2 regions of the Nocardioides thalensis genome follow, and region 2 is predicted to be linked to the other one. Evidence: riboswitches for the same ligand, from Rfam matches in the RefSeq annotation. Region 2 holds a riboswitch; the other holds the start of a gene.
What was found. Region 2 has a riboswitch for cobalamin ahead of HNR19_RS06700 (ABC transporter substrate-binding protein). Riboswitches for the same ligand answer to the same signal wherever they lie in the genome.
Positions count from the first base shown of each region.

Region 1: another riboswitch for cobalamin. It lies ahead of HNR19_RS12180 (ribonucleoside-diphosphate reductase subunit alpha); the one in region 2 lies ahead of HNR19_RS06700 (ABC transporter substrate-binding protein).

Region 1 covers NZ_JACCFP010000001.1:2,479,754-2,486,965, forward strand. Annotated here, with positions in the region: gene sucB (2-oxoglutarate dehydrogenase, E2 component, dihydrolipoamide succinyltransferase) at 1-1,720, shown strand, start outside; gene HNR19_RS12175 (ribonucleotide-diphosphate reductase subunit beta) at 1,788-2,804, opposite strand; gene HNR19_RS12180 (ribonucleoside-diphosphate reductase subunit alpha) at 2,801-5,209, opposite strand; cobalamin riboswitch at 5,338-5,554, opposite strand; gene HNR19_RS12185 (TIGR01777 family oxidoreductase) at 5,633-6,538, shown strand; gene HNR19_RS12190 (hypothetical protein) at 6,478-7,212, opposite strand, start outside.
Region 2 covers NZ_JACCFP010000001.1:1,351,802-1,359,013, reverse strand. Annotated here, with positions in the region: gene cobO (cob(I)yrinic acid a,c-diamide adenosyltransferase) at 1-409, opposite strand, end outside; gene HNR19_RS06715 (cobalamin biosynthesis protein) at 406-1,308, opposite strand; gene HNR19_RS06710 (ABC transporter ATP-binding protein) at 1,305-2,096, opposite strand; gene HNR19_RS06705 (FecCD family ABC transporter permease) at 2,093-3,181, opposite strand; gene HNR19_RS06700 (ABC transporter substrate-binding protein) at 3,205-4,173, opposite strand; cobalamin riboswitch at 4,249-4,369, opposite strand; gene HNR19_RS06695 (ECF transporter S component) at 4,393-5,232, opposite strand; gene HNR19_RS06690 (ABC transporter ATP-binding protein) at 5,220-6,986, opposite strand; gene HNR19_RS06685 (energy-coupling factor transporter transmembrane component T) at 6,992-7,212, opposite strand, start outside.

The sequences.
Region 1 (7,212 bases), 1.1 Mb from region 2:
GGTCGACACGGAGATCCCCTCGCCGGTCGCGGGCACGCTGCTGGAGATCAAGGCCGAGGAGGACGCCACCGTCGAGGTCGGCGCGGTGCTCGCAGTGATCGGCGACGAGGGCGAGGGCGGCGGTGCCCCTGCGCAGGAGTCGGCCCCGCAGGAGGACGCCCAGCAGGAGGAGCCGGCGCAGGAGCCCGCTCCGCAGGAGAGCACCCAGGAGGAGCAGCCCGCCCCGGCCGAGCAGCCGTCGGCACCGGAGCAGCCCGCCGAGCAGCCGGCCCAGCCCGCCGCGCAGGGCGGTGGCGGATCCGGATCCGGCACGCCGGTGACCCTGCCGGCGCTCGGTGAGTCGGTCACCGAGGGCACGGTCACCCGCTGGCTCAAGCAGGTCGGCGACGAGGTCGCCGTCGACGAGCCGCTGCTGGAGGTCTCGACCGACAAGGTCGACACCGAGATCCCCTCGCCGGTCGCCGGCACGCTGCTGGAGATCAAGGCCGAGGAGGACGAGACGGTCGAGGTCGGTGCCGAGCTCGCCATCATCGGCAGCGGCGCGCCGGCCCAGCAGTCCGCGCCCGCCGAGCCCGAGCCGGAGCCGCAGCCCGAGCCCGCGCAGCAGGAGCAGGCGCCCGCGCAGCCCGAGCCCGAGCCCGAGCCGCAGCCAGAGCCCGCTCAGCAGGAGCAGGCGCCCGCGCAGCCGGAGCCCCAGCAGGAGGCCCCGCAGCAGCAGGCGGCTCCGCAGCAGCAGGCCGCGCCGCAGCAGCAGGCCGCCCCGGCCGAGTCCTCCGCGAGCGAGGGCGCCGGCTACGTCACGCCGCTGGTGCGCAAGCTCGCCGGGCAGCACGGCGTCGACCTCGCCTCGGTGAAGGGCTCCGGCGTCGGCGGTCGGATCCGCAAGCAGGACGTGCTCGATGCTGCCGCCGCGCAGAAGGCGGCGGCACCCGCGGCGCAGTCCTCCGCCCCGGCGGCTCAGTCCTCGGCTCCCGCCGCGGCCGCTCCGGCGCCGGCGACGCCGTCGCCGCTGCGCGGCACGACCGAGAAGGTCAGCCGCCTCCGCAAGGTGATCTCCGAGCGGATGACGCAGTCGCTCCAGGTGTCGGCGCAGCTGACGCAGGTAGTCGAGGTCGACGTCACCAACGTCGCCCGGCTGCGCGAGGCCTCCAAGGCCGACTTCCTGGCACGCGAGGGCGTGAAGCTGAGCTACCTGCCGTTCTTCGCCAAGGCGGCGATCGACGCGCTCAAGGTGCACCCGAAGCTCAACGCGCACCTCGACGCCGAGGCCGGCGAGATCACCTACTACGACCGCGAGAACGTCGCGTTCGCGGTGGACACCGAGCGCGGCCTGCTGACCCCGGTCGTCAAGGAGGCGGGCGACCTGTCCGTCGCCGGCCTGGCGAAGAAGATCGCCGACGTCGCGGAGCGCACCCGCACCAACAAGATCACGCCCGACGAGCTGTCCGGCGGCACGTTCACGATCACCAACCTCGGCAGCGTGGGCGCCCTCTGGGACACGCCGATCATCAACCAGCCGCAGGTCGCCATCCTCGGCCCGGGCGCGGTCGTGAAGCGCCCGGTCGTCATCGACGACCCCGACCTCGGCGAGACCATCGCGATCCGCCACATGGTCTACCTCGCGCTGACCTACGACCACCGCCTGGTCGACGGCGCCGACGCCGGCCGGTTCCTCCAGGAGGTCAAGAAGCGCCTCGAGGCCGGCGCCTTCGAGGTCTGATCGACGTCGTACGCCGAACGGCGGGCTTCCCGGGAGGGAGGCCCGCCGTTCGGCGTACTGAGGAGAGCTAGAAGTCCTCGTCGAACCCGACCGAGCCGCTGACGCCGACCTGGTAGGCCGACACCCGGCGCTCGAAGAAGTTCGACAGCTCCTGCACGTCCTGGAGCTCCATGAACGCCAGCGGGTTGGCCGAGCCGTAGATCGGCTCGAGCCCGAGCCGCTGCATCCGCCGGTCGGCGACGTGCTCGAGGTAGGCGCGCATGTCCGCGGTCGACAAGCCGGCGACGCCCTGGCCGAGCAGGTCCTCGGCGAACTGGGCCTCGGCGTCGACGCCCTCGATCATCATCTGCCGGACCTGGGCGGCGAGCTCGTCGTCGAACAGGTCCGGCTCCTCCTCCCGCACCGTGTCCACGACGTCGAACGCGAACGCCATGTGCATCGACTCGTCGCGGAACACCCAGTTGGTGCCCGAGGCCAGCCCGTTGAGGAGGCCGCGCGAGCGGAGGAAGTAGACGTAGGCGAAGGCGCCGTAGAAGAACAGGCCCTCGATCACCGCCGCGAAGCAGATCAGGTTGAGCAGGAACGCCCGCCGGTGCTCGCGCGTCTCCAGCCGGTCGAGCTCGAAGACCGAGTCGATCCACCTGAAGCAGAAGTCGGCCTTGTGCTTGATCGACGGGATGTTGTCGACGGCCGCGAACGCCTGGTGGCGCTCCTCCTCGTCGGGCACGTAGGTGTCGAGGAGCGTCAGGTAGAACTGCACGTGGACGGCCTCCTCGAACAGCTGCCGCGAGAGGTACAGCCGGCCCTCGGGGCTGTTGACGTGCTGGTAGAGGTTGAGCACCAGGTTGTTGGCCACGATCGTGTCGCCGGTCGCGAAGAACGCGACGAGCCGTGACACCAGGTGTCGCTCGGCATCGGTCAGCCGCGCGAGGTCCGTCAGGTCGGAGTGGAGGTCCACCTCCTCGACCGTCCAGGTGTTCTTGATGGCGTCGCGGTAGCGGTCGTAGAAGTGCGGGTAGCGCATCGGGCGCAGGGTCAGGTTCATGCCGGGGTCGAGCAGCATCCGGTCGCTGGTGGTGTTCATTCGCAGGCCTCGCAGGTCTCGGGGTTCTCGAGCGAGCACGCGACGGCGTCGCTCACGGGCAGGGTGGTGCTGAGGGTGGTGGGCTGGGCGACGGAGACGGTCGCCTGCTGGATCCGGGTCGCCGGCCGCGACCGCAGGTAGTAGGTCGTCTTGAGCCCGACCTTCCAGGCGTGCAGGTACATCGACGAGAGCTTCCCGATCGACGGCCCGGCCACGAACAGGTTGAGCGACTGGCTCTGGTCGATGTACGGCGCCCGCGCGGCCGCGAGGTCGATGAGCGCCCGCTGGGGCAGCTCCCACGCCGTGCGGAAGACGCGCCGTACGTCCTCGGGCAGGGCGGCGATGCCCTGCACCGAGCCCTCGGCGCGCTTGATCTCCTCGCGCACCTCCGGCGTCCAGAGACCGCGCGCCTTGAGCTCGCGGACCAGCGCGCCGTTGACCTGGAGGAACTCCCCCGACAGCGTCTCGCGCTTGAACAGGTTGGAGACCTGCGGCTCGATGCACTCGTAGCAGCCGGCGATCGAGGCGATCGTCGCGGTCGGCGCGATCGCGATGAGCAGCGAGTTGCGCAGCCCGTGCTCGGCGACCCGCTCGCGCAGGGCCGCCCAGCGCTCGGCCTGGGTGGGCGTGACACCCCACAGGTCGGGCTGCAGCTGCCCGGCGGCGGCGCGCGTCCCGTCGTACGCCGGGTGCGGGCCGTGCTCCTCGGCGAGGGCGCACGACACCTCGAGCGCCGTCAGGTAGATCTCCTCGGCGATGCGCGTGGAGAGCTCCCGCGCCTCCTCGCTGTCGAACGCCAGCCCGAGCGCGAAGAAGACGTCCTGGAGGCCCATCACGCCGAGTCCGACCGGACGCCACCGCGGGTTGGACGCGGCGGCCTCGGCACTCGGGTAGAAGTTCACGTCGACGACCCGGTCGAGCAGCGGCAGCGCCGTCCGCACCGTCTCCCGCAGCTTGTCCCAGTCGATGCCGTCCGCCGTCAGGTGCCGGGCGAGGTTCACCGACCCGAGGTTGCAGACCGCGGTCTCGGTGTCGGAGGAGACCTCGATGATCTCGGTGCACAGGTTCGACAGGTGCACGACCGGCCGGCCGGTCCCCGCCTCGTCGCCGGTCTGGTTGCAGGTGCGGTTGCTCGCGTCCTTGAACGTCATCCACCCGTTGCCGGTCTGGGCGAGGGTCCGCATCATCCGGCCGTACAGGTCGCGCGCCCGCACGGTCCGCACGACGCGGCCGTCCGCCTCCGCCCGGCGGTAGGCCTCGTCGAACGCCTCGCCCCACAGGTCCGGCAGCTCGGGCGCCTGGTCGGGGTCGATCAGCGACCACTCCTCGTCGGCCTCGACCCGCCGCATGAACTCGTCGGGGATCCAGTGCGCCAGGTTGAGGTTGTGGGTACGGCGCGCGTCCTCCCCCGTGTTGTCGCGCAGCTCGAGGAACTCCTCGACGTCGGGGTGCCACGGCTCCAGGTAGACGCAGGCCGCGCCCTTGCGTCGACCGCCCTGGTTGACCGCGGCCACCGACGCGTCGAGCGTGCGGAGGAACGGCACGATCCCGTTGGACTGGCCGTTGGTCCCGCGGATCAGCGCGCCGCGCGAGCGCACCCGCGAGAAGGACAGGCCGATGCCGCCGGCGAACTTCGACAGCTTCGCGACCTGCGCGTAGCGGGAGTAGATCGAGTCGAGGTCGTCGCGCGGGCTGTCCACCAGGTAGCACGACGACATCTGCGTGTGGCGCGTGCCGGAATTGAACAGCGTCGGGCTCGACGGCAGGTAGGCGAGCGACGCCATCAGCCGGTAGAACCCGATCGCCTCCCCCGGCGTACGGGCGAGGCCGCAGGCGACGCGGAGCAGGAAGTACTGCGGCGTCTCGACGACCTGCCGGCTCGTGGGGTGCCGCAGCAGGTAGCGGTCGTAGACGGTGCGCAGCCCGAAGTACTCGAACCGGCGGTCGGCGCCGTCGGCGAGCTCGGCGTCGACGGCGAAGTCGAGCTTGCGGGCGTTGTCCTTGACGAACCGGGCGGTGTCGTCGCCGATGAGGCCCTCCGCGTGCCCGAGCGCGATCGCCTGGCTGAACGACGCGATGCCCTGGTTGCGCACCTCCTTGTCGATGTAGCCGGCGAGCAGCCGCGCGGCGAGCCGGGAGTACTCCGGCTCCTCGCCGATCATCTCGGCGGCGGTCTGGATCGACAGCCGGTCGAGCTCGGCGGTGGTCGCGCCGTCGTACAGCCCGCTGATCGTCCGGGTCGCGACCCGCATGGGGTCGACGTCGGGCAGGTCGGCCGCGACCCGGTCGACGGCACGCACGATCTTCGTGACGTCGACGTGCTCGGTGTCGCCGTTGCGCTTGCGCACCGTCATCGTGGTGCGGGTGCTGCCGGTGGCAGAGCCCGGCGAAAGGGTGACCGTCATTTCTCTCTCCTCGCGAGATCGGTCCTGGAAGGTCCGGGGACGCGAGGAGGGACGGTCGTACGACGCCGCAGGCGCGGTCGCCGTACCAGCCGTCGGCCTTCCCGCGAGGCCTCGGACCGCCACGCCCGGCGGGCGTGACGCGCTGGCAGGTCTTCGGACTCGCGGGCACGCCTGCATGCAGACACCTACCGGCCGTCGCTTCCCAGGTCCTCGGACCCAGTGCCGTTGACGGCTTCCGTTCCCACTCACCGCTGCGGGGCAGTCCCGGACTCTCACCGGGTTCCCTCTTGCGACGACCGCCCGCCCTGCCGGGATGACGGTCGAACCAGCTGCGTCGACCACCATATGTAGAACGACCGCCGACATCGGGGACCAGATCTTGGGTCGGCGTGTCGGCTGGGTCGGCGGTGGCAGAGTGGGGCCATGTCGTCGCTGTCGGTCGTCCTGGCCGGGTCCTCGGGGTTCCTCGGCACGCACCTGCGCACCGAGCTCGAGCGCCGTGGGCACCGGGTCACCGCGCTCGTGCGCCGGCCGGCGCGGACGGTCTCGGAGTCGTCGTGGGACCCCACCGCGGGTGTCGTCGACCCGACCGTCGTGGCCGGGGCCGACGTCGTCGTCAACCTCGCCGGCTCCCCCACCCTCGGCAACCCGCACTCGTCGCGCTGGGCGCGCGAGCTGCGAGAGAGCCGGGTGTCGACCACCGGCCTGCTGGCCGCCACGATCGCGGCGTCCGCGCGGCCGCCGGCGTTCCTGGCCGGCAACGCGGTCGGGTGGTACGGCGACCACGGCGACGCCGAGCTCACCGAGTCCGCCGACAGCCGCGGCCACTCGTTCATGACCGGCGTGTGCCGCGACTGGCAGGCAGCGGCGGCGCCGGCGGTCGACGCCGGCGCCCGGGTGTGCTTCCTGCGGACCGCGCCGGTGCAGGACCGGCGCAGCGCTCCGCTCAAGCAGCAGGCGCTGCAGTTCAAGGCGGGCCTCGGTGGCCGGATCGGCGCGGGCCGGCAGTGGATGCCGATGATCTCGCTGCGCGACTGGGTCGGGGCGGTGGCGTTCCTCCTCGAGCACCCGACCGCGACGGGGCCCGTCAACCTGTCGTGCGCCGAGCCGGCGACCAACGCCGAGTTCACCGCCGCGCTCGCCGACGCCGTGCGCCGCCCGGCTCTCCTGCCCGCGCCTGCCCCGCTCGTGCGGCTCGCTGCCGGACGGGTCGCTCCCGACGTGCTCGGGTCGATGCGCGTGCGTCCGGCCGCGCTGCTCGGCTGGGGCTACGAGTTCGCCGACCCGACGGTCGCCGACGTGGTCGCTTCGGGGCTCGACGCGGCCTGAGCCTGGATCCACCGATTCGCCGCGTAGCGAGCGGCCCCAGACGGGTGCGATGGCAAGGCGACCGTCGCGAAGGCATGCTGGGTGCACGTCGAGCGGCGGCAACGCAGCCAGCGCGCCCGGATGGGGTCGCGCAGTGGCGGGGAATCGGTGGATCCAGGCTGTGCCTGGACCGCGGCGAGCAGCCAACGGCCCGCCGTACGGCGGAACTCCAGCCTCCGCACGCTCACCCCGTCACGCGGCAGCGGCCACCGTCGGCCCCGGCCGACCGCGACCGGGCCGGCGAGCCGGTCGGTCACCTCGAGCACGATCCGGCGATCGGTGCGGACCCGCAGGTCGACCGACAGCACCTGCATCGCCATCCCCCGCACCCGCAGCCCACGGCGGACCCAGCGCTCGAGCATGGCGACGTCGTGCGCACCGGCCGCCGAGCCGGGCACGTAGAGCGCGCCCAGCCGGGCAGGGTCGCCGTCACGCCACGCAGCGGCGCGCCGACGGTCCCAGTCGCGGAGCACCGTGAGCGACGCGAGGGCGGCCGACGGGGTCACGTCGCGCGGCACCCGCAGCGGCGTCGTCCCGCTGCTCGCCCCGCCGTGCCCGGGATCGCGCGTGGTGCCGCCGGTCAGCGCCACCGCGAGCAGCGCGGCCACCGCCACCAGCACCACGGCAGTGACGGC
Region 2 (7,212 bases):
CGTCCCCGGCGATCCACCCGTAGTTGATCGGGTAGGTGATCTCGTCGAGGACCAGCAGGCGGTAGTCCCCGGACGCGAGCTTCTCCGCCGCCGCCGCCCAGGCCTCGCGCGCGGTGCCCGCCGACCGGTCGAGGTCGTCGGACTCCCAGGTGAAGCCGTCGCCGATCGTCCACCAGTCCACGCCGAGCTTGCGGGCGACCGCCTCCTCGCCGACGCGCCACTTGCCCGACTTCATGAACTGAACGACGCCGACGGGCCACTCACGCGCGACCGCGCGCATGATCGTGCCGAACGCGGCGGTCGACTTGCCCTTGCCGTCGCCGGTGTTGACCAGCACCAGCGACGGCACGTCCCTCCGCTCGCGCTGGGGTTGCGGGCGGCAGACGCTGGGTTCCTGGGTGGCGCTCATGAGGCTCCTTGTCGGGGTGGGCGGGTGAGGACGTCGGCGGCGATGGCGACCACGGCCGCGGCGGTGGCGGCGCGGCGAGCGGCCCGGAGCCCGGCGGCGACGTCGCCGGGCCTCGGGTCGCGCGCGTCCGCGTTGAGCGCGTAGTGGCCGCGCTTGGTCAGGCGTACGTCGAGGCGCAGCGCCAGCGCAGCCATCGGCCACCCCGCGTTGGGCGAGGAGGTACGGCGCGCTTCGCGCCGCAGCCTGCGCCAGCGGGAGGGACCGACGAGCAGCGCCGCTGTCAGTCGCGCGGGCACCAGGTTCAGGAGGTCGTCGGCGCGGGCCGCCACCCTGCCGGCGTGCTCCCAGCGCGGGCTGCGATAGCCCCAGCACGCGTCGGCGGTGTTGGCGAAGCGGTAGAGGGCTGCGGCGGGCAGGCCGCCGACGGCGTACCAGGCGAGGGGCGCGACGAGGGAGTCCGACAGGTTCTCTGCGAGGGACCCGAGGGCCGCGCCGCGGACCTCCTCAGGCGTGAGCCCGTCGGTGTCGCGACTGACGATGCGCCCGAGTGCCTCCCGGCCCGCGGCCGGGTCGCGGTCGACGGCCGCGCCCACGGCCCGCACCTCGGCGAGCAGCATCCGGCCGGAGATCAGCGGCCAGAGCGCGACGCCCCGTAGCATCGCGCCCGCGACGCGACCGCGGCGGGCGGCGCAGCGCTCGACCACCACCGCGGTGGCCACGGCGACCGACGCGCCACCCAGCCAGGCGAGGCCGCCGGTGGCCAGCGCCCGGCCGGGAGGCGCCGCGGGCACGCGTTGCGCCACCAGGTCCAGGTAGCGCCCGGTCCACACCACCGGGTGCGCGCCCACGGGCGGCTCGGCGAAGCCGGCGTCGAGAGCCACCGCCGCCAGCACGCTCACGACGGAGTCCGCACCGGCAGCACCGCCGGCCCGTCCTCGCGGCGGAGGACCTCCACGCGAGCGCCGTACACCTCGGCGAGACGGGCGGGCTCCAGCACCTCCTCGGGTGCACCGTCCGCGACCACGCGGCCGCGGTGCATCAGCAGGATCCGCCGGCCGTAGTGGCCGGCCAGCGTCAGGTCGTGCATCGCCGCGACGACCGTGAGGCCGTCGGCGAGTCGCAACCGGTTGACCAGATCGAGAACGCTCTGCTGGTGACCGATGTCCAGGGCACTGGTGGGCTCGTCGAGCAGCAGCACCCGCGGCTCTTGCACGAGCGCCCGGCCGAGGACCACCCGCTGGAGCTCGCCGCCGGACACGGCCGTCGCCGGGCGGTCGGCAAGTTCCTCCAGCTCGAGCCGGTGCAGGGTGCGGTCGACCGCCTCGCGGTCGCCTAGGCTCTCGGAGCCGAACCGGCCACGGCGCGGCGTGCGGCCGAGCGCGACGAGCTCGCGCACCGAGATGCCTTCCGGCACGACGGGCCGTTGCGGCATCAGCGCCACCGTCCGGGCCATCTCGCGGCGGTGCGCGTGGGCGGGGTCGAGCCCACCCACGGTGATCTCGCCGGTCGCCCGGAGCAGGCCGGCCACGGCAAGGAGGAGCGACGTCTTGCCCGCGCCGTTGGGGCCCACGACCGCGACCCAGTCGCCGGGCTCGACCGCGAGGTCGACCCCCGCCACGACCTCGGCTCCGCCGCGCGTCACGCTGACGCCGCGGCAGGAGATCACGGGCTCGACCCTGCCGCTCATGCCGCACCCCGGTGCCGGCGCAGCACGACGAGGAAGAACGGCGCGCCGACGACGGCGGTGACCACGCCGATCGGCACCTCGGCCGGTTGCAGGGCGGAGCGGGCAACGACGTCGGCGAGCACGAGGAACGCGGCGCCGTACATCATCGCCAGCGGCAGCAGCGTGTGGTGGGCGGCGCCGAACAGCAGCCGCACGGCGTGCGGGACGACGATGCCGACGAAGCCGATCAGCCCGCTGACGCTCACCGCGGCCGCGGTGCCCAGGGTCGCGGCGAGGATCAGCACCAGCCGCACCCGGCCGGGGTTGACGCCGAGGCTGGCCGCCTCGACGTCGCCGACGGCCATCACGTCCAGGGTGCGGCGGTGCACGAGGATCACCGCGCAGGAGACCACCACGTAGGGCAGCGCGACCACCACCTCGGCCCAGCCGTCGGTGGACAGTCGGCCGAGCATCCAGGAGTAGACGGCCATCAGCGAGTCGTCGTACCGCTGCTGGATGAAGTTCTGCACGGCGTTGAAGAATGCGGAGACGGCGACGCCCGCCAGCACGATCACGACCGTGCCGCCGCGGCCGCCGACCGAGGTGCCCAGCAGGTACGTCGCCGCGACCCCCAGCACGCCGCCGGCGAACGCGAGCGGTGGCACGCCCACCGGACCGATCGCGCCGCCGGCGACGATGCCGAGCGTCGCGCCGAGTCCGGCGCCGCTGGAGACGCCGAGCAGGTAGGGGTCGGCGAGCGGGTTGCGGAACACGCCCTGGTACGCGGTGCCCGCCAGCGCCAGCGTGGCGCCGACGAGCACCGCGAGGACCACGCGCGGCAGCCGGATCTCCCAGAGGATCGCCTGCTGCATCTCGCTGAGACCGGAGTCGGCGCGCACCAGCGGCAGCGCGTCGACGAGCTCGAGGAGCACGCCGCGGACGTGCAGTCCGGCGGGCCCGACGAGCGACGACACCAGCACTGCGACGACCACCACGGCGAGCCCGAGCACCAGCTTGAGCAGGCGGGCCGAGGGACGCGTGGCGTACCACCGGATCGCCCGGGCACGCCGGGTCTCCGGCCGCGCCGCCACCATCTCCCCGGCCATCGTCCGCTCCGACTCCCGTCCGCTCAGCCCGCGTCGGCCGGCTGCTCGGCGAGCGTCGCGGCGATCGACTCGGCGAACTCGACCACGCGCGGTCCCCAGCGGCTGGCCACGTCCTCGTTGACCGGGAAGATCCGGTCCTCCTCGACGGCCTCCATCGAGTCCCAGCCGCCCCGGTCGGCGACCTGCTCGGGCGTCACGCCGCAGCACTCGCTGTCGGCGAGGAAGATGAGGTCGGGGTCCTCGGACACGACGAACTCCTCGGAGAGCTGCGGGTAGTCGTCGCCGCCCTTCGCCTCGTCGCCGATGCTCTCGAGGCCGAACAGGCCGTAGATCTGGCCGATGAACGTGTCGCTGGTGACGCTGTAGAGGCTGGGGTCGAGCTCGTGGTAGTAGGTAGTCCCGGCCGCGTCGGGCGCGTCCGCGACCGCCGCCTCCAGGCCCTCCTTCACCTCAGTGGTCAGCTCGTCCGCCTCGTCGGGGTGACCGGTGGCGGCGCCGAGCCGCTCGAACTGGCCGTACATCTCGTCGAGCGTGGTGGCCGCGGGCAGCACCAGCGTCGGCACGCTGACCCGCTCGAGGCCCGCGACGAGGTCACCGGAGTCGCCCGACGTGACCACCAGGTCCGGCTCGTAGCCGAGGATCGCCTCGACGTTGGGCTCGTAGCCGGACAGCTTCGTGACCGGCACGCCCTCCGGGTAGTCGGACTGGTCGTCGACCGCGACGACCTGGTCGCCCGCGCCGAGCTCCCACAGCATCTCCGTCGCGGTGGGGCTGAGGGAGACGATCGAGTCGGGCTGCTCCTCGATGGTGATCTCCTCGCCGTCCGCCTCGGTGCCCGAGAGGACGGAGACCGGGAACGCGTCGTCCCCGGCGGACGAGGCGCCGTCCCCGGCGTCGGCCTCCGACTCCTGACCGCAGGCCGACAGGACCCCCGCGAGGAGCAGGGACGCGAGGGCGGCGGTGCCGGCCCGGCGATGCGAATGCGTGGACATGGTTTCCTTCCCGCTGCTCAGCGGGAACGGCGAACCCGGTCGGGTGCCCCACCCGCTGCTTTCCGCGACAGCGTCTGGTTCAGGACGCCCGCGGCAGGCGGTCCGGCTCGCCGCTCTCCCTCGGGAGGACGGCCTACGGTTGCGGGTCAGCGCCGGACTTGGACCGGCTTCTCCCACCACGGGCGTGATTGATTTGTCGCCGCACCGTACCGCTCGACGTCAGGTGCGCTCGACACGGGCCCGCCTGGCGGAACGCCGGAGCGTCGTCAGCACCGCCGGACCGAGGAGCGCGATGGCCAGCGCGTTGGTGATCGCCCGGCCGGTGTCCCACCCGCCGGTCGACGTCAGGAGCGTGTAGAGCAGGAACCGGTGCAGGTTCTCGAGCAGCGGGGCGCCGGGCACGTAGGACAGCTCGGTGGAGTCCTGTCCGGGCACCTGGATGCCGACGATGAAGGGCCAGCCCCACAGGTTCATGAGCAGGCCGTAGACGTAGGCCGCGAGCACGCCGTACACGACCAGCAGGACGATCTCGGCGCGGCCGCCGACCCGACGCGGTAGGAGCCCCGCACCCATGCCGACCCAGCCGGCGACGAGCATCTGGAACGGCAGCCACGGCCCGACGCCGGCCGTGAGCAGCGCCGAGGCGAAGAGCGACGTGCAGCCGAGCACGAAGCCGAACCCCGGCCCGAACACCCGGCCGCCGAGGATCAGCAGGAAGAACACGAGCTCGATCCCGCTGGTGCCCGCGCTGACGCCGCGCAGCACGGCGTTGATCGCGCTGAGCACGCCGAGGATCGCCAGCACCCGCGCGTCCATGCCGCCCTCGCTGAGCTCGGCGAGCACCACCGCGAGGATGACCGGCAGCAGCGCCAGGAACAGGAACGGCGGGTCCACCCGGTCCCCGCTCCCCGGCTCGAGCACCAGCGGCCACCCGAGCATGATCAGCCCGATCACCGACGCGAGCGCCAGCACCACCGTCGACCGCAGCCCCACCGCCACCGCCACCTGCCCGCCCGCCGAACCGGCAGGGTTGGTCGCACGAACCGTCACGGTTGGCACTCCGAGCCGTCACGGTCGGCGAGCGCCGCCGCGACCTCGTCGACGTGGAGCCACGGCGCGCCGAGCACCTTCGTCACCTGCGGCGCGAACGCCGGTGACTCCGCCACCACCTCGCGCACCGGCCCGGCCGAGACGACCTCACCCTCGGCGAGTACGACGACGCGGTCGGCCACGTGGGCGACGAACTCGACGTCGTGGGTGGCGACGAGCACCGCGCGCTCCCCCTCCGGGTCGGTCGCCAGGTCACGCAGGATGTCGGCCAGCGCGGCCTTCGCGGTGTAGTCCAGGCCGCGCGTCGGCTCGTCGAGCAGCAGCACGGGCGGCCGCGCGGTGAGCACGATCGACACCGCCAGGGCGAGCCGCTGTCCCTCCGACAGGTCGCGCGGGTGGGTGTCCGGTTCGATGCCGGGCGCGAGCCGCTTGAGCAGTCCCGCACACGTGCCGGCGTCCGCGCCGGTCGACGCGTCCGCCGCCTCGCACTCCTCGGCCACGGTCTCGAGGTAGAGCAGGTCGGCCGGGCTCTGCGGCACCATCCCCGTACGGCGCCGCCGCTCCTCCGGCCGCGCCGCGTGCGGGTCGGACCCGTCCACGCGCACCACGCCCGACGTGGCGCCCAGCCGCCCCTGGAGCGTCCACAACAGCGTCGACTTCCCCGACCCGTTGCGCCCCATCAGCGCCGTCACCGTCCCCGCCTCCAACGCCACGTCCACCTCCCGCAGCGCAGGCACCCGCCCATGCATCACCACCACCCCGCGCGCCTCGACCACAGGCCCGACGTGGGCACCGGCGGAGTCGGCGAGGCGCGGGGTGACTTCCCGGCGATTTCGCGACGACGCGCCGGCGCCCCTACCCGCGTCAACCGCAACCCCAGAGCGCCGTAGCGCGGCGGAGCGAGCAAGCCGGGAAGTCACCCCGGGACTCGCCGACTCCGCCGGCGTCGGCGTCTCCAGCTCCCACCCCCGCGCCCACCGCCGAGCCTCCCTCACCGTCAGAGGCAGCGGCTCCCACCCCGCCACCCTCCCCAGCTCCACGATCGGCGGCGCGATCGGCGCGTCAGCGAGCACCGTCGCCGGCTCGCCGACCCGCAGCTTCCCGCCGGCCTCCAGCAGCGCCATCCGGTCGGCGAACGGCACCACCCGCTCAAGGCGGTGCTCGGCCAGCAGCACGCTCACGTCGAGGTCGTGGACGAGCCGGGTGATCGTCGCGAGCACGTCCTCGGCGGCGGTCGGGTCGAGCGCCGACGTCGGCTCGTCGAGCACGAGCAGACGGGGGTGCGTCGTGAGCACGGCACCGATCGCGACCCGCTGTTGCTGGCCTCCGGAGAGGGTCCGCAGGTCGCGGTGCCGCAGGTCGGCGATGCCGAGCAGGTCCAGCGTCTCCTCCACGCGCCGGCGCATCGTCGCGGGCGGCAGCCCCAGCTGCTCCATCCCGAAGGCGAGCTCCTCTTCGGCCGTGTCGGTGACGAACCACGCTGCCGGGTTCTGACCGACGTAGCCCACGGTGTGTGCACGGTCCCGCGCCGGCTGGTCGATCACGGAGCTGCCGTCGATCAGCACCTCGCCGCGGAGCGTGCCGCCGCTGAACGCCGGCACCAGTCCCGCGACCACACCGAGCAGCGTCGACTTGCCGACGCCGGTCGGCCCGGCGAGGACCACGAGCTCGCCGGGGTCGACGGCCAGGTCCACCACGTCGAGGACCCGCCGCGCATCGGGCCCGGCGCCGTACTCGAACGTGACGGAGCGCAGCTCCAGCAGCGGGCTCACGCGGCCACCACCAGCCGCTCGCGGCTCCGCACGGTCAACGGCGGCGGGGCCACCCAGACCGGCACCACACCGCAGAGCACGGAGGCGACGGCGAGCAGGCTCACCTCGGGCACGTCCTGCACGCCGGGGTGCGCGACGGCGTACTCCCACCGCTGCACGGCCCACAGCCCGACCCCGACGAGCACGCCGGAGATCGCAACGACGACCTCGGGGAGCC